Regions from separate parts of the Mesorhizobium sp. B2-3-6 genome, predicted to be linked through region 1. Evidence: predicted binding sites of a transcription regulator. Region 1 holds the regulator's gene; each other region holds the start of a gene.

Evidence for each region. The regulator PhoB, encoded in region 1, activates phosphate uptake and scavenging genes when phosphate is short. The targets are predictions, from matches to a motif close to TGTCATNNANCTGTCAT.
Region 2: the regulator PhoB is predicted to act here: its motif matches at 2,952-2,968, upstream of ugpB (sn-glycerol-3-phosphate ABC transporter substrate-binding protein UgpB).
Region 3: the regulator PhoB is predicted to act here: its motif matches at 2,657-2,673, upstream of FJ953_RS13845 (LTA synthase family protein).

Annotation. Positions count from the first base shown of each region.
Region 1 is NZ_VFVW01000007.1:291,551-296,730, forward strand. It holds gene pstA (phosphate ABC transporter permease PstA) at 1-433, shown strand, start outside; gene pstB (phosphate ABC transporter ATP-binding protein PstB) at 430-1,233, shown strand; gene phoU (phosphate signaling complex protein PhoU) at 1,259-1,966, shown strand; gene phoB (phosphate regulon transcriptional regulator PhoB) at 1,986-2,675, shown strand; gene FJ953_RS21615 (ROK family protein) at 2,683-3,924, opposite strand; gene xylF (D-xylose ABC transporter substrate-binding protein) at 4,184-5,180, shown strand, end outside.
Region 2 is NZ_VFVW01000014.1:17,267-22,446, forward strand. It holds gene FJ953_RS28785 (circadian clock KaiB family protein) at 1-232, shown strand, start outside; gene kaiC (circadian clock protein KaiC) at 216-1,709, shown strand; gene FJ953_RS28795 (ATP-binding protein) at 1,706-2,830, shown strand; gene ugpB (sn-glycerol-3-phosphate ABC transporter substrate-binding protein UgpB) at 3,226-4,530, shown strand; gene ugpA (sn-glycerol-3-phosphate ABC transporter permease UgpA) at 4,770-5,180, shown strand, end outside.
Region 3 is NZ_VFVW01000004.1:270,169-275,348, forward strand. It holds gene FJ953_RS13840 (pilus assembly protein) at 1-644, shown strand, start outside; gene FJ953_RS13845 (LTA synthase family protein) at 690-2,618, opposite strand; gene fabD (ACP S-malonyltransferase) at 2,895-3,836, shown strand; gene fabG (3-oxoacyl-[acyl-carrier-protein] reductase) at 3,969-4,706, shown strand; gene FJ953_RS13860 (acyl carrier protein) at 4,976-5,180, shown strand, end outside.

The DNA of each region.
Region 1 (5,180 bases):
GATCGCCGGTGCCGTCGCGCTGGCCATCCTGGTCATCCCGGTCGTCGTGCGCACCACCGAGGACATGCTCAACCTCGTGCCGAACGCCCTGCGCGAGGCCGGCGCCGCGATCGGCGCGCCGCGCTGGGTGGTCATCCGCTCGGTCGCCTACCGTGCGGCGCTGTCGGGCATCGTCACCGGCATATTGCTGGCCATCGCCCGCATTTCCGGCGAGACGGCGCCGCTGCTCTTCACGGCGCTCAACAACCAGTTCTGGTCGAGTAATCTCAATGCGCCGATGGCCAGCCTGCCCGTCACCATCTTCCAGTTCGCTCTCAGCCCCTACGAGGAATGGCAGCAGCTGGCGTGGACCGGCGCACTCATAATCACCCTTACGGTTCTCGGGCTGAGCATCTTCGCCCGCAGCCTTACCGGACGCAGAGAGGACAGATGAAACCGATGTTGTCCACCGAATTGAACACGCCCGAAGTCGCGGTCGAGAAAGCCAAGATCGAGGTCAAGAATCTCAATTTCTACTATGGCCAGTCGAAGGCGCTGAAGGATATCAGCCTGTCGCTGCCCGAGCGCAGCGTCACCGCCTTCATCGGGCCTTCGGGCTGCGGGAAGTCGACGCTGCTGCGCGTCTTCAACCGCATCTACGAGCTCTACCCGAGGCAGAGCGCCGAGGGCCAGGTGCTGCTCGACGGCCAGAATATCCTCGACCGCTCGCAGGACCTCAACCTGCTCAGGACCAAGATCGGCATGGTGTTCCAGAAGCCGACGCCGTTCCCGATGTCGATCTACGAGAACATCGCCTTCGGCGTCAGGCTCTATGAGAAGCTCAGCAAGGCGGAGATGGACGGCCGTGTCGAGCAGGCGCTGAAGCGCGCGGCACTGTGGAGCGAGGTCAAGGACAAGCTCAACGCCAGCGGCCTCAGCCTTTCGGGCGGCCAGCAGCAGCGCCTCTGCATCGCCCGCACGGTGGCGGTGAAGCCGGAGGTCATCCTGCTCGACGAGCCTGCCTCGGCGCTCGATCCGCTGTCGACCGCCAAGATCGAGGAGCTGATCGATGAGCTGCAGGCCGACTATACGATCGTCATCGTCACCCACAACATGCAGCAGGCGGCGCGCGTGTCGAAGCAGACCGCGTTCATGTATCTGGGCGAGTTGGTCGAGTTCGACCGCACCGAGAAGATCTTCACATCGCCCCGCGAGAAGCGCACGCAGGACTATATCACCGGCCGCTTCGGCTGATCCCAGGCATACGAGGACCAAGATCATGGCCGAACACACAGTCGCAGCCTTTGACGAAGATCTCGGACAGATCAGCAGGCTGATCCGCGACATGGGCGATCTCGCCTCATCGATGGTCGGCGGCGCCACCAAGGCGCTCCTGAATTCCGACAACGCGCTCGCCCAGCGCGTCGTCTCCGACGACGCCATCATGGACGCGCGCCAGCGCGAACTCGACGACCGCGCCATCACCCTGATCGCCAAGCGGCAGCCCATGGCGGACGATCTGCGCCATGTCGTCGGCTCGATCCGCATGGCGGGCGATCTCGAACGCATCGGCGATCTCGCCAAGAACATCGCCAAGCGCGTCGGCACCGTCGGCCTTGCCGCCACGCCGCGCGACCTGTCGCACTCCATCGACGCCATGGCGCAGCTTGTGCTGATCCAGGTGCAAGGCGTGATCGAGGAGTATGCGGCGCGCGATGCCGCGGCACTTGCGAAGCTGCGCGCCGACGATGAACGCATCGACGTCAAATACACGTCGGTCTTCCGCGAGCTGCTGACCTACATGATGGAGGATCCGCGCAACATCACCGCCTGCACGCATCTTTTGTTCTGCGCCAAGAATCTCGAGCGCATCGGCGATCACGTGACCAACATTGCCGAAAATGCCTATTATGTGCTGACCGGCACGCAATTGCCCGCCAATCGCCCGAAGCAGGACGAGACGGCGATGTCGGCGCCAGCGGCTTGACGGCAGGGGTGACCAGTCGATGATCGCGCCACGCATCATGGTGGTGGAGGACGAGGAGCCGCTGGGTGTGCTGCTCCGTTACAATCTGGAATCGGAGGGTTATCAGGTAGAGGTGGTGACGCGCGGCGACGAAGCCGAGATCCGCTTGCAGGAGAATGTCCCTGACCTTCTTGTGCTCGACTGGATGGTGCCGGCGGTGTCCGGCATCGAGCTCTGCCGCCGTCTCCGGATGCGGCCCGAGACCGAGCGGCTGCCGATCATCATGCTGACGGCGCGCGGCGAGGAAAGCGACCGGGTGCGCGGTCTCTCCACCGGCGCCGACGACTATCTGGTCAAGCCGTTCTCAACGCCGGAATTCATGGCACGCGTCAAGGCGCTGCTGCGCCGCGCCAAGCCCGAAGTTCTGTCCAGCGTGCTCAAGGTCGGCGACATCGTGCTCGACCGTGAATCGCACCGGGTCTACCGCAAGAAAAGCGAGATCCGGCTCGGGCCGACCGAGTTCCGCCTGCTCGAATTCATGATGCGACATCCCGGCCGCGTGTTCTCGCGCAGCCAACTGCTCGACAATGTCTGGGGCGAAACGATCTATATCGACGAGCGCACCGTGGACGTGCATGTCGGCCGGCTGCGCAAGGCGGTCAACAATGGCCGCATGCCTGACGTGATCCGCACCATTCGGGGCGCGGGGTATGCGATTCGCGAAGACTAGGGATATGTCACGCAACGTTCTCGCCCACGCCTGATTTCGCCTGTGCCCCCGGCGCGAAAATCTCCTGGTCGACGAAGGTCAGCGCGCGCATGGCGCAGCCCTCGCGGATCAGTGGCAGTTCGTTCGGCTCGGTGTCGAAGGAAATCGATTTCGAGTGCTGGCCGCCGGCGGTCTGGGCAATGGCCTCGCGCAGAGCCGGCTCGATCAGGTCGAAGGCGGCGGCGCTGACGCCGACCATGGCGACCGGCGCCGGATCGATCAGCGCGAACAGGCTGCCAAGGCCGTAACCCAGCGCCTCGCCGGCCTTGCGGTAGGCTTCGCGCTCCGGCCCGTCCTTTTCGCGCGCCGAGGCCGCCAGGGTGCGCATGTCGGCGTCGCTGACGTCGACGGGCTCGGTGTCCTCGCCAAGCTGCCTCGCGTTGCGCCAGATGGCATAGTTGCCGGCATAGGCCTCGACGCAGCCGCGCCGCCCGCAGCGGCAGAGCGCCCCGCCGGGGCGATGGATCATGTGGCCGAACTCGCCTCCGGATGAATGGGTGCCGGTGAACAGTTCACCCTTCAGCACCAAGCCCATGCCGATGCCGTGCGACAAAAGGATGGCGATGAAGTCGTCGCGGTAGCGCTGGGGATCGCGCCAGCGCAGCGCCACCGCCATCATGTTGCAATCGTTCTCCATGGTGGCGGGAATGCCGAACTCGGCCTCCAGTATGTCGGCGAAGGCGATGTCGGTCTGCGGCGTGATCGGCGACCACAGCATGGTGCGCGCATCCGTGTCGGTGATGCCCTGGATCGCCAGCGCGATACGGGCGATGCTGCCGACGTCGAGGTCGGGATCCTCGAACCGCCGCCTGACGATGACCACGCATTCGCCGATCAGCGCCTCGCGCGACAGGGTGAGCGTGTCCAGCCGGCGCTGCTCTTCAGATATCACCTGGCCGGCATAGTCGATGACGGCGACGGAGAGAAAATTCAGCGACAGCACCACGGTCATCACCGCCGCGGCTTCAGGGTTGAGGCTGAGGCCGACCTGCGGCCGGCCGCGTTTCAGCGCACCGGCCTCGCTCGGCTTGCTCTGCGCCAGGATGCCTTCGCCAATCAGGTCGGAGGAGATCGCCGATATGGTGGAATGGCTGAGCCCGGTGGTCGCGGCAATCTCGGTGCGCGAGGGCTGCCCGGCACGGCGCACGGCCGCGATCACCATCGCCCGGTTGCGTCGGCGCAAATCGTCGTGGCGGATTCCGACCGACATGTTTCTCGCATCCTCCCCGTCGCCGCGTTCTCTCCCCAGGATCCCGACGACCGTCAAATACTGGCAGAACCGGCCTTGGCTGTCATTATTTATTCCGGAGCTCGAAAAAAATTCACGAGGACATCAAAATACATCAGAATCGACGTTGACAGCGTTCCGACGATGGACCAGTGTTTTTTCGAGGCTCGAAAAAATAGAGCCTTTGTGCCGGCCTACGGGCCTGTTTGGTCGCGCCATACGCGGCGCAGGGAGGATTAAGATGAAGAGATTCACAGCCGCCATCCTGGCGGGTGTCGCCATGTCGCTGACGCTCGCGTCGGTCGCGCAGGCGAAGGACAAGGTCATCGGCGTTTCCTGGTCGAACTTCCAGGAAGAGCGCTGGAAGACCGACGAGGCCGCCATGAAGAAGGCGATCGAAGCCGCCGGCGACAAGTATATTTCCGCCGACGCCCAGTCCAATCCCGGCAAGCAGCTCACCGACGTCGAGAGCCTGATCTCCCAGGGCGCCAATTCGCTGATCATCCTGGCGCAGGACGCCTCCGCCATCGGCCCGGCGGTGCAGAAGGCGCTCGACGAAGGCATTCCGGTCGTCGGCTATGACCGCCTGATCGAGAACAAGGACGTCTTCTATCTGACCTTCGACAACAAGGAAGTCGGCCGCATGCAGGCCCGCGAAGTGTTCAAGGTGAAGCCGGAAGGCAACTACGTCTTCATCAAGGGCTCGGGTGCCGATCCGAATGCCGATTTCCTGTTCTCGGGCTCCATGGAAGTGCTCAAGGACGCCATCGACAGCGGCAAGATCAAGAATGTCGGCGAAGCCTATACGGATGGCTGGCTGCCGGCCAATGCGCAGAAGAACATGGAGCAGTTCCTGACCGCCAACGACAACAAGGTCGACGCGGTCGTCGCGGCCAATGACGGCACTGCCGGCGGCGTCGTCGCGGCGCTGACGGCTCAAGGCCTGGCCGGTACCGTTCCGGTCTCGGGCCAGGACGGCGACCACGCGGCGCTGAACCGCATCGCGCTCGGCACGCAGACCGTGTCGGTGTGGAAGGACGCGCGTGAACTCGGCAAGAATGCCGCCGAGATCGCCTCGCAGCTGGCCGACGGCAAGAAGATGACCGATATCGCCGGCGTCAAGGACTTCACAACGCCCGGTGGGAACACCGTCAAATCGCTGTTCCTGACCCCGGTTGCGATCACCAAGGACAATCTCAACGTCGTCATCGACGCCGGCTGGATCAAGAAAGACGAGG
Region 2 (5,180 bases), on a different contig from region 1:
AAGCCGCCTGAAGATAATCGAGGAGATGAGCGCATCCATTGAAATCCAGATCTTCGATATCCTGGAACATCCTCATGAGGCGGAGCGAGCAGGGATACTAGCAACGCCGACGCTCTCCGACGAATCCGCCGATCCCCCGCGCCGTCTGGTGGGCGACATCAGCAATATCGCTCAGGTTCTGGACTATTTCGGTTTTCGCAAGAAGGATGATATTCATGACCGCGACGGATGAGATCTCTATCGACCCGGTTCTTGAACGCGTCAATACAGGGATCGAAGCTTTTGACGACTTGGTGATGGGTGGCTTGCCGCGCGGACGCACCACCATCGTGGGCGGCACGCCCGGTAGCGGCAAGACCGTATTCGCCACGCAGTTCCTGGCGCATGGCATCACCGGTCTCAATGAGGCCGGTGTCTTCGTCACCTTCGAGGAGTCGCCAACCGAGATCGAGGTGAACATGGCGAGCTTCGGCTGGGACATCCGCGGCTGGCGAGCGGCGGACAAGCTTGTTTTCGTCGATGCGAGCCCGCGCGATCAGGACCAGGTGGTTGTGGGCGATTTCGACCTCGCCGGTCTTCTGACCCGCATTCTGCACGCGAGCCGAAGCGCCGGGGCAAAGCGCATCGTGCTCGATTCGGTTACCCAACTTTTCGATCATTTCGTAGCCGAGCAGACGGCAGTGCGCCGCGAACTTCTACGTATTGCGACCGCGCTGAAGAAAGAAGGGCTGACGGTCCTTATGACCGCGGAACGCAACAGTGAATATGGTGAAATCTCCCGTCACCGAATAGAGGAGTTCGTCGCAGACAATGTCGTGATCCTTCGCAATGCCCTTGATCGCGAGCGCCGTCGGCGGACCATAGAAGTCCTGAAAATGCGCGGCAGCCGTCACGTTGAGGGCGAAGTGCCCATAACGCTGGTCGCCGAACAGGGCATCGTAGCTGTGCCTCTGTCATCGTTGCGCCTGGAGCAGCAATCAAGCACGAAACGGGTCACCAGTGGTAATTCCGAACTCGACAAAATGTGCAGCGGCGGGTTCTTTCGCGACAGCGTAACCCTTGTCAGTGGAGCCACAGGCACCGGAAAGACTCTACTTGTCACCAACTTTCTGGCGGGCGGAGTGGCTGCGGGCGAACGCGCCTTGCTCGTCGGCTATGAGGAGAGCCGCGGCCAGCTTTTCCGCAACGCGCGTAGCTGGGGCGTCGATTTCGAAGCGATGGAGGCGGATGGTCGCCTGAAGGTAGTCTGCCTTTATCCGGAAGCGCAGAGTTTGCCGGATCACCTTCTGATGATCCGCGAACTGGTGGCGGAGTTCAAACCCGATCGCATGGCAATCGACAGCTTGTCGGCATTGGAACGCATCGCGCCAGAAACCGGGTTTCGTGAGTTCTTGATCAGCGTCACCTCCTTCATAAAGAAGCGCGAAATTGCCGGCCTTTGCACCGCTACCAACAAATCGCTTGTCGGAGGCCAGAGCGCTAGCGAGCAGCATATTTCCACACTCACCGATTCGATCATTCTGTTGCGCTACATTCAGCAGGAAGAATTCATGCATCGCGGCATGATGGTGCTGAAAATGCGCGGCAGCGAACACGACAAACAGATACGGCGCTTCACCATCGACAGTGGCGGTATGCATCTTGGAAAGCCCTTTGACAGCGCGCCTGATGTGTTCGGCGACTCCGCCGTGGACAACACGTCGACATGAAGAGCGCCTTGAATACGGCGCAAAACGCCGCCGAAATGCTGGAATCGCCCGGAGATACATCTCCGGCTGGCATCAGCCAGCTCAGCTTTCGCCAGTTGATCGAAAATACCGCCGACGGGATGCTGGTGGTCGATTTGGACGGAACAGTGCTCTATGCCAATCCTGCGGCAGCCGTAATTTTTGGACAGCCGCTTGACGAACTCCTCCACGTTCCGCTCGGCCGTCCGGTCGTCTCCGGAGAGATCGCCGAGATCACCGTTCACCGTTCCGGCCGCAAGCCGGCAGAAGTGGAAATGCGTACGGTCGAGGTTACCTGGGACAGCAGGCCCGCATTGCTTGCCAGCCTGCGCGATGTCTCGGCCCAGCGATCAAGAGAAGAAAACGCACGCCAGTCACAAAAGCTCGAGGCCATTGGACGCCTCGCAGCTGGCATTGTCCATGACTTCAACAACCTACTCGCCGTTTTCGGGTCTGGCCTTCGGCTTCTGGAGAAACAGATCGCTAAAGATCCTGCGGATGAGAAAGTCGCTCTGCTGGTCGAGGAGATGTTCAGGCGGATCGAAAATGGAGGAGCGCTAACACAGCAACTGCTTGCCTTTTCGCGACGCCAATCCCTGGTCCCGGAACAGATTGATCTCAATGAACGTATCAAGGGGCTGACGACGCTGCTGGAACGGACGTTGGGGAGCGGCATCCGGGTACAATGCAATCTGGATCCAGCCTTGGACCCTATCCTTATCGATGCCAACCAGCTCGACATCGCCGTTCTTAACCTTGCCGTGAACGCCAGAGATGCAATGAAAGGCAATGGCACTCTCACGATTGAGACCAGCAATTTTCCAAATGATCTGGAGGATTTGCGTTCAGCGGCGGCTTCATTTGTTCGCGTGACTGTACGCGATACCGGCTGTGGAATGAGCAAGGACACCCTGGCGCGCGTTTTCGAACCATTCTTCACAACAAAATCGGAAGGGCAGGGTACGGGACTCGGGCTAAGCCAAGTTTACGGCTTCATCAAGCAATCCGGTGGGCATGTCCGAATCGATAGCGAAATCGGTCAGGGAACAAGCCTGCATCTCTACTTGCCGCGCGCTTCTGGAACCGAGCGGCAGCAGAACTGAGCGGCGGCAGACCCATTCCCGGCCAGCAGACTGATTGGCCGATGTCAAATCCGTCAGGCTGAGCGCGGGACGGGAATTTCCACGCATCGACCGAGCATTAAACCGACGCCTTTTTCAGCGTTGTCATGTCAGTGTTGTCATGTGCTGTTAGACGCCGTCCGTCGGTGAGGTCGCTGACCGTCTCGAGACAGGTCCCTGGTACATCATTCAAGCAGCAAGCCGCTATGCAATCCTTTTCCGGGTCACTTTCATCCGGAAGTGAACGCTACTTTAGCCGGACATGAAGTGCGCCTGCCCGCAACAAAACCGTTGTCCGCTGCGCGCGAACGACACATAGTGCCATTGCGGGAGTGCCCCTTTCGCCAATGACAAGCAATGAGAACGGGAGACGAAACATGAAGTTCTTTGGCTTCGCGGCCGGTGTCGCCGTGACCCTGCTTTCCACAACCTCCGCCTTCGCCGTCACGCAGATCAGCTGGTGGCACGCCATGACCGGCGCCAACGCAGAGGTCGTCGACAAGATTTCCAAGGATTTCAACGCCAGCCAGGGCGACTATCAGATTGTTCCGGTTTTCAAGGGCACCTATCCCGAAACGCTGAATGCCGGCATCGCCGCCTATCGCGCCGGCCAGTCGCCTGACATCATCCAGGTGTTCGATGTCGGCACCGGCGTGATGATGGCGGCCCGGGACGCGATCAAGCCAGTGGCCGAGGTGCTGACCGGCGCCGGGATGGACTTTGACAAGAGCCAGTATCTGCCAGGCATCGTCGGTTATTATTCGACGCCGGACGGCACCATGCTGTCCTTCCCCTACAACTCCTCCTCGCCGATCCTCTACTACAACAAGGACATCTTCCAGAAGGCGGGGCTCGATGTGAACAACCCACCCAAGACCTGGAACGAGGTGTGGGAGGATGCCAAAAAGATCAAGGCGAGCGGCGCCGCCGCTTGCGGCTACACCTCGACCTGGCTGACCTGGATACACCTGGAAAACTTCGCGGCGTGGAACGATGTGCCGTGGGCCACGCAGCAGAATGGCCTGGCCGGCGGTGATGTCGAACTCAAGATCAACTCGCCGATCTTCGTCAAACATTTCCAGGCGCTCGCCGATCTGGCCAAGGACGGCACCTTCAAATATGGCGGGCGCACCTCCGAAGCCAAGCAGATATTCCTCGCCGGCGAATGCGGCATCTTCACCGAATCCTCGGGCGGCCTAGGCGACATCGTCAAGTCGGGCATGAACTACGGCATTGGCCAGTTGCCCTATGACAGCGACGCCAAGGGCGCGCCGCAGAACACGACGCCGGGCGGTGCCAGCCTTTGGGTCTTCGGCGGCAAGTCCGACGAGGAGTACAAAGGCGTCGCGGCTTTCTTCGCCTATCTGTCCAAGACCGATGTGCAGGAATATCTGCACCAGAAATCGGGATACCTGCCGGTGACGCTCGCCGCCTATGAGGCGACGAAAAAGTCCGGCTTCTACGACAAGAATCCCGGTCGCGAGACGCCGATCCTGCAGATGACGGGCAAGGCGCCGACCGACAATTCGAAGGGCGTGCGGTTGCCGAACTTGCCGCAGGTGCGCGACATCCAGAACGAGGAGTTCGAAAAGATGCTTGCCGGCCAGGAAACCGTCCAGCAGGCGCTCGACAATGCGGTCACGCGTGGCAACGCGGCGATCAAGGAAGCGCTGGGGAATTAGGGCGCGTCCGAACCTATCGAGTTATAGTCCTTGCTCTACGAGGCCCCCCTCTGCCCTGCCGGGCATCTCCCCCTGAAGGGGGGAGACTGGCTGTCGCGACCGTTTTCGGCGATTGTCAAAGCTGGAGAATGGCAGCTGCCGCAGGAACTGCCAATCTTCCTCCAAGAGGGGGAGATGCCCGGCAGGGCAGCGGTGAGCGCCGTAGAGTGCCGCTCGGCTTTCCACGCCGGAGCGGCGCATTGACCCCGCGCGTCGTCTTTCCCAACAAAGTCTTGCCATACCTCCTGGTGGCGCCGCAACTTGCCATCACGCTGGTGTTCTTCTACTGGCCGGCCGGGCAGGCGCTCTACCAGTCGATGCTGAGGCAGGATCCGTTCGGGCTGAGGAGCAGGTTCGTCTGGTTTGCCAATTTCCGCAAGGTGCTTGCCGACCCGGCCTATCTCAACTCGATCAAGGTCACAGTGGTGTTTTCGCTCGCGACCGTGATCGTTGCCATGGGCGTGGCGCTGCTCCTTGCCGTGATGACGGAAAAGGTGGTGCGCGGCAAAGGCCTCTACCGCACGCTGATGATCTGGCCCTACGCGGTGGCGCCGGCGATTGCAGGCATGCTGTGGCTGTTCCTGTTCAATCCATCGATCGGCTCGCTGTCT
Region 3 (5,180 bases), on a different contig from region 1:
TGGCGCCGCAGAACACCGCCATTGCCACCGCGGTCACAAACGATCCAAACGCCTTGCAATTGACGGTGGGGCCAAACCGGTCCTGTCCCTCGCCAATCGTCCCCTTGACCGAAGACTTTACAAAACTTCGCAACGAGGCCGCCAAGATGCTTGCATGGGCGGGGTCCGGCACCAATGTTTCCGAGGGCCTGGCCTGGGGCCAGCGGGTGTTGTCGCCGGGTGCGCCATACGCCGAGGGTACGCCTTGGAAGACGCCTGGGGTGAGCAAGATCGTCATGTTGCTCACCGACGGCGAGAATGTCGTCTACGGCGCCAGCAACGAGACGACCAAGTCAGACTATACGTCCTATGGTTTTCTCGCGGGCTCAACCTATGGCGCTGCCGGTCGGCTTGGATCGGACAATCAGACCACCGCCGCGCGCAATGTCGACGGATGGACCAAAAGCGTCTGCACGCAGTTGAAGAAGCAGGGCGCCGAAATCTACACGATGGTGCTGCAATCCGATACCGCCGCCAACCGCACGCTTTACAGCGCCTGCGCCTCGGATCCCAGCGACTACTACGCCGTCAACGATCCAAACAAATTGCCGAACGTGTTCCAGCAGATCGCCAACAAATTCTCGAAATTGCAACTGACGAATTGAACGCTCGACCCCGCTGGGCGGCATCCTGGAAGGATGCCGCGAATTTCAGCTCATATGGGCGACGACCTTGTCCACCGTTTCGGGGAAGAAGTCGGGCGCCGCGTGGCGTTTGCCGAACATCATGTCGTATTGCAGCAGCCGGAAGTCGCGGATCGCCGGGTCGATCTGCTTTTGCCGCGCCCAATCGGGCGTGGCTTCTCCCGCCGGCGTCAGCAGCAGATTGCGGTCGACCACGCGGTAGCGTTCGCGCATCTCGCCCAGGAAGCCGGTATAGTAGGGGTGGGTGATGCCGGCCGTTTTCAGGATGTGATAGGGCAGGAAGGCGGGGCTGACGGCGCCCATGTCCTTGGCAGGGCCTGTGCGGTTCGACCAGATGACCAGTGGCGTCTGATGATGCTCCAGCGCCGCCTCGGCGGAAGCCTCCTTGCGCGGCGCGACATTGTCCTTCATGAACCCGGTCTCTACATAGACCGGCCCAAGCGGCGGCAGATGGTCGCCGAAGAAGGCGATGACGGTGGGGCGAGAGCGTTTCTTTGCCCATTCGATCAGGCGTTCGAGACCGCGGTCCGCGTCGGCCGAGCCCTCGGTGTAACTCAGCAGCGATTCACGCGCCCATTGGCTGATCGGCGCCTGCACGGTGTGGGTCGGGTTGTAGTAGCGGTTCGGCTCGTAAGGGCCGTGGTTCTGCAGGCTGACGGCAAAGAAGAACACCGGGGCATCGCTGGCATCGGCCTCGCTGATGATCTCGTCCGTCATCGCCGCGTCGGATGCCAGCGGCCCGCGCTTTTGCATCGGCGGCAACGTCTCTTCCGATCTGAAGTCGTCGAAGCCGAAATCGGCATAGACCGCGCCGCGGTTCCAGAACCAGTTGGTGCCCGGATGGATGGCGCGCGCCCTGTAGCCCTCCCTCTTCAGGAAGGTCGCCAGCGACGGCGTCGGCGTGCGCACATATTGCTGGTAGGGGATGCTGCCGGCCGGCAGGAAGGCGTTGGAGAAGCCGGTCAGTGCCTCGAACTCGATATTGGCGGTCATGCCGCCGAATTCGGGTGAGAACATGGAGCCCGAACGCAGCGCCCGCACGTTGGGGATCGGATCGGGCGTGATGGTGACCCCGGGCAGCTTGGTCGGATCCCAGAAGGATTCGCTCATGACGACGATGATGTCGGGCTTTTCCTGGGGCACCGAGGCGGTCACCTGCGGCCTGTCGATGGCCGCGATCGCCTTTTCCGAATAGCCTGGCGGCGCCGAGACATGCGCCATCGGCACGTTCAGCGCGAAGGCGAGCGCAAAGCCGTTGGAGGCGTAATTTTCCTTCTGGTCCCACATAATCGGGATGATCTGCAGCCGGTCCCGGGTCCAGGAGAAGGTGGCATAGTCCATGATCGAGACGAAGAAGGCGAGCAGCGGCACGGCCAGCGTCAGCCGGGCGAGACGGCCCTTGCGGCTGAGTATGGGCACTTTTCGACGCCAGACCCGCCAGCCATAGATGAGCAGCGACAGGCCGGCGACGATGCCGACAATCATGGCAAGGGCAGTCATCGGACGGTCACGCACCAGAAGCGGCAGCAGCGCCACGATCTGGCGGGAGTAGAGGAAATCGGTCGGGTAGAGGGGATCGCCGAGATAATGCGATTTCTGGTGACCGATGAAAGCCAGCGAGAGCGTCAGCGGCGCGACGATCATCAGGCTTTGATAGCTGCGGCCGAAAACGGCATCGAGGCCGACCAGAACCAGTGCGAACACCACGATCGTGGTCCAGCCCGGCTTGAGCGGCTGCAGGAAGAAGGAAACCGTGCCGGCGAAGTCGCCGCGCACGATCAATTCGATGGCGAACACCAGGACGGCCGCGATCAGCAGGCTGGTCAGCCCATAGCGTATGGTCGGCCACTTCCGTCCCGGCAGGTAGCCGGTGGAAGGATCGTCTTCCAGAAACTGTGGCGCGGCTTTGCCTGCGCCTTTCGAAATCCTAGCCACTTTAACTTCCCCACCCAGCGACAGACCCGTCACTCGATTGTCATGGAATTGTCACGCAAAGCTAGCGCCTGTGGCGGAAATAAGAAGAGCCAGCAAACGATTCGTGAGCGGTTTTCATCAGGAGTGATCGCCAAAAAGCCTTTTGGAACAGGCACTCGGCCGGCAAAGCTGCCAAGGGGCCGGGTCGAACCGGGCTTGACTTGGCAGGCCGCGTTGCGTCACAGGCAGGAAAATTCGTGTATCAGGCAAGCAGAACCGAGCTTTGGGAGCCCACACATGGCCGTTGCATTCACCTTTCCGGGACAAGGCAGCCAGGCTGTCGGCATGGGCAAGGACCTCGCCGATGCCTTCCCCGAGGCGCGTAGGGTTTTTAGCGAAGTCGACGACGCGCTCGGCGAAAACCTGTCGAAGCTGATCTGGGAAGGGCCGGAAGAGACGCTGACGCTCACCGCCAACGCGCAGCCGGCGCTGATGGCCGTATCGCTGGCCGCGATCAGGGCCTTGGAAGCGCGCGGCTTCTCGCTGAAGGACAAGATTACCTACGTCGCTGGCCATTCGCTGGGCGAATATTCGGCGCTTGCCGCCGCCGGCTTCGTCTCGGTTGCCGATGCCGCCAGGCTGCTGCGCATCCGCGGCAATGCCATGCAAGCGGCGGTGCCCGCCGGCGAAGGCGCCATGGCGGCGATCATCGGACTGGAGCAGGCCGATGTCGAAGCCGCCTGCGCCGAGGCTGCCAAAGGATCGGTCTGCCAGATCGCCAACGACAATGGCGGTGGCCAGCTGGTGATTTCCGGCGCCAAGGCAGCGGTCGAACTGGCTGCCAAACTGTGCACGGAAAAAGGCGCCAAGCGAGCGCTGATGCTGCAGGTCTCCGCGCCCTTCCATTCGGCGCTGATGGCGCCCGCCGCCGAGATCATGCGCGAAGCGCTGGCCGGGGTAACCAAGAACGCGCCTGTCGTGCCGCTCGTCTCCAATGTCACGGTCACTCCGACCAGCGATCCCGAAATCATTGCGCGCCGTCTGTTCGAACAGGTGATCGGCCGCGTGCGCTGGCGCGAGACGGTGGAGTGGTTCGGCGCGAACGGCGTCACCACGCTCTATGAAGTCGGCGCGGGAAAAGTGCTTTCAGGGCTGGCCCGGCGCATCAACCGCGAAATCGCCACGGCATCGGTCGGTTCCGCGGCCGAGGTCGAAACCGCACTGGCGGCGCTCGGGTGAGGCGCCGCGTGTGAATTTGATGGCGCGGCTTGTATCGCTGAAGATATTCCGTTGGTGATGGCAATCGGATACCCGCGAGACGTATACAGATAAGGTTGCTCGCTGAGCTTCCGAAACCAAAGAGGAAAACACATGTTCGAACTGACCGGCCGCAAGGCACTTGTCACCGGCGCGTCGGGAGGCATCGGCGAGGCGATCGCCAGGGTGCTGCATGCGCAAGGCGCCATCGTCGGCCTGCACGGCACGCGCGTCGAGAGACTGGAGGCGCTGGCCGCCGACCTGGGCGACCGGGTGAAGCTGTTTCCGGCCGACCTGTCGAACCGCGATGAGGTCAAGGCGCTCGGCCAGAAAGCGGAGGCCGATCTCGAGGGCGTCGACATCCTGGTCAACAATGCCGGCATCACCAAGGACGGGCTGTTCGTGCGGATGTCGGACGCCGACTGGGACAGCGTGCTCGAAGTCAATCTGACGGCCGTGTTCAGGCTGACGCGTGAGCTGACCCATCCGATGATGCGCCGTCGCCACGGCCGCATCATCAACATTACCTCGGTGGTCGGCGTCACCGGCAATCCCGGCCAGACCAACTACTGCGCCTCCAAGGCCGGCATGATCGGCTTTTCCAAATCGCTGGCGCAGGAGATCGCCACCCGCAGCATAACCGTCAACTGTGTCGCCCCGGGCTTCATCGAATCGGCGATGACCGACAAGCTCAACGACAAGCAGAAGGAGGCGATCATGGCCGCTATCCCGACGCGCCGCATGGGCACCAGCGCCGAAGTGGCGTCCGCCGTCGCTTATCTTGCCTCCAACGAGGCCGGCTACGTCACCGGCCAAACCATCCATGTGAACGGCGGCATGGCGATGATCTGATCGGGTCGGCCAAAGCATGCATTTCGGGCCGGGCCCGGGCATTCGCGGTGGCTTTGAGACGGCGACAGGCAACGCCTGGGCGGGCTGTGAAAAGCGACCATTTCGGCTTGGACGCCCACGATTTTTCGTGTAATGCGGCCCGCAACCCGGCGGTTCGGGCAAAAACCGGTCTGCGGCCATTGCGTTTCCGGCGGGACCATCTTTCAGCTTGATTAGCGGCATTCCGCCCGCTAACGAAGACAGACAACCAAAAGACGAGGATGCCCCAAATGAGTGACACCGCAGAGCGCGTCAAGAAGATTGTCATCGAGCACCTGGGCGTCGATGCCGACAAGGTGACGGAGCAGGCGAGCTTCATCGACGATCTGGGCGCCGACAGTCTCGACACGGTCGAACTCGTCATGGCGTTTGAAGAAGAATTCGGCGTCGAGATCCCCGATGACGCGGCTGAAACCATCCTGACGGTGGGCGATG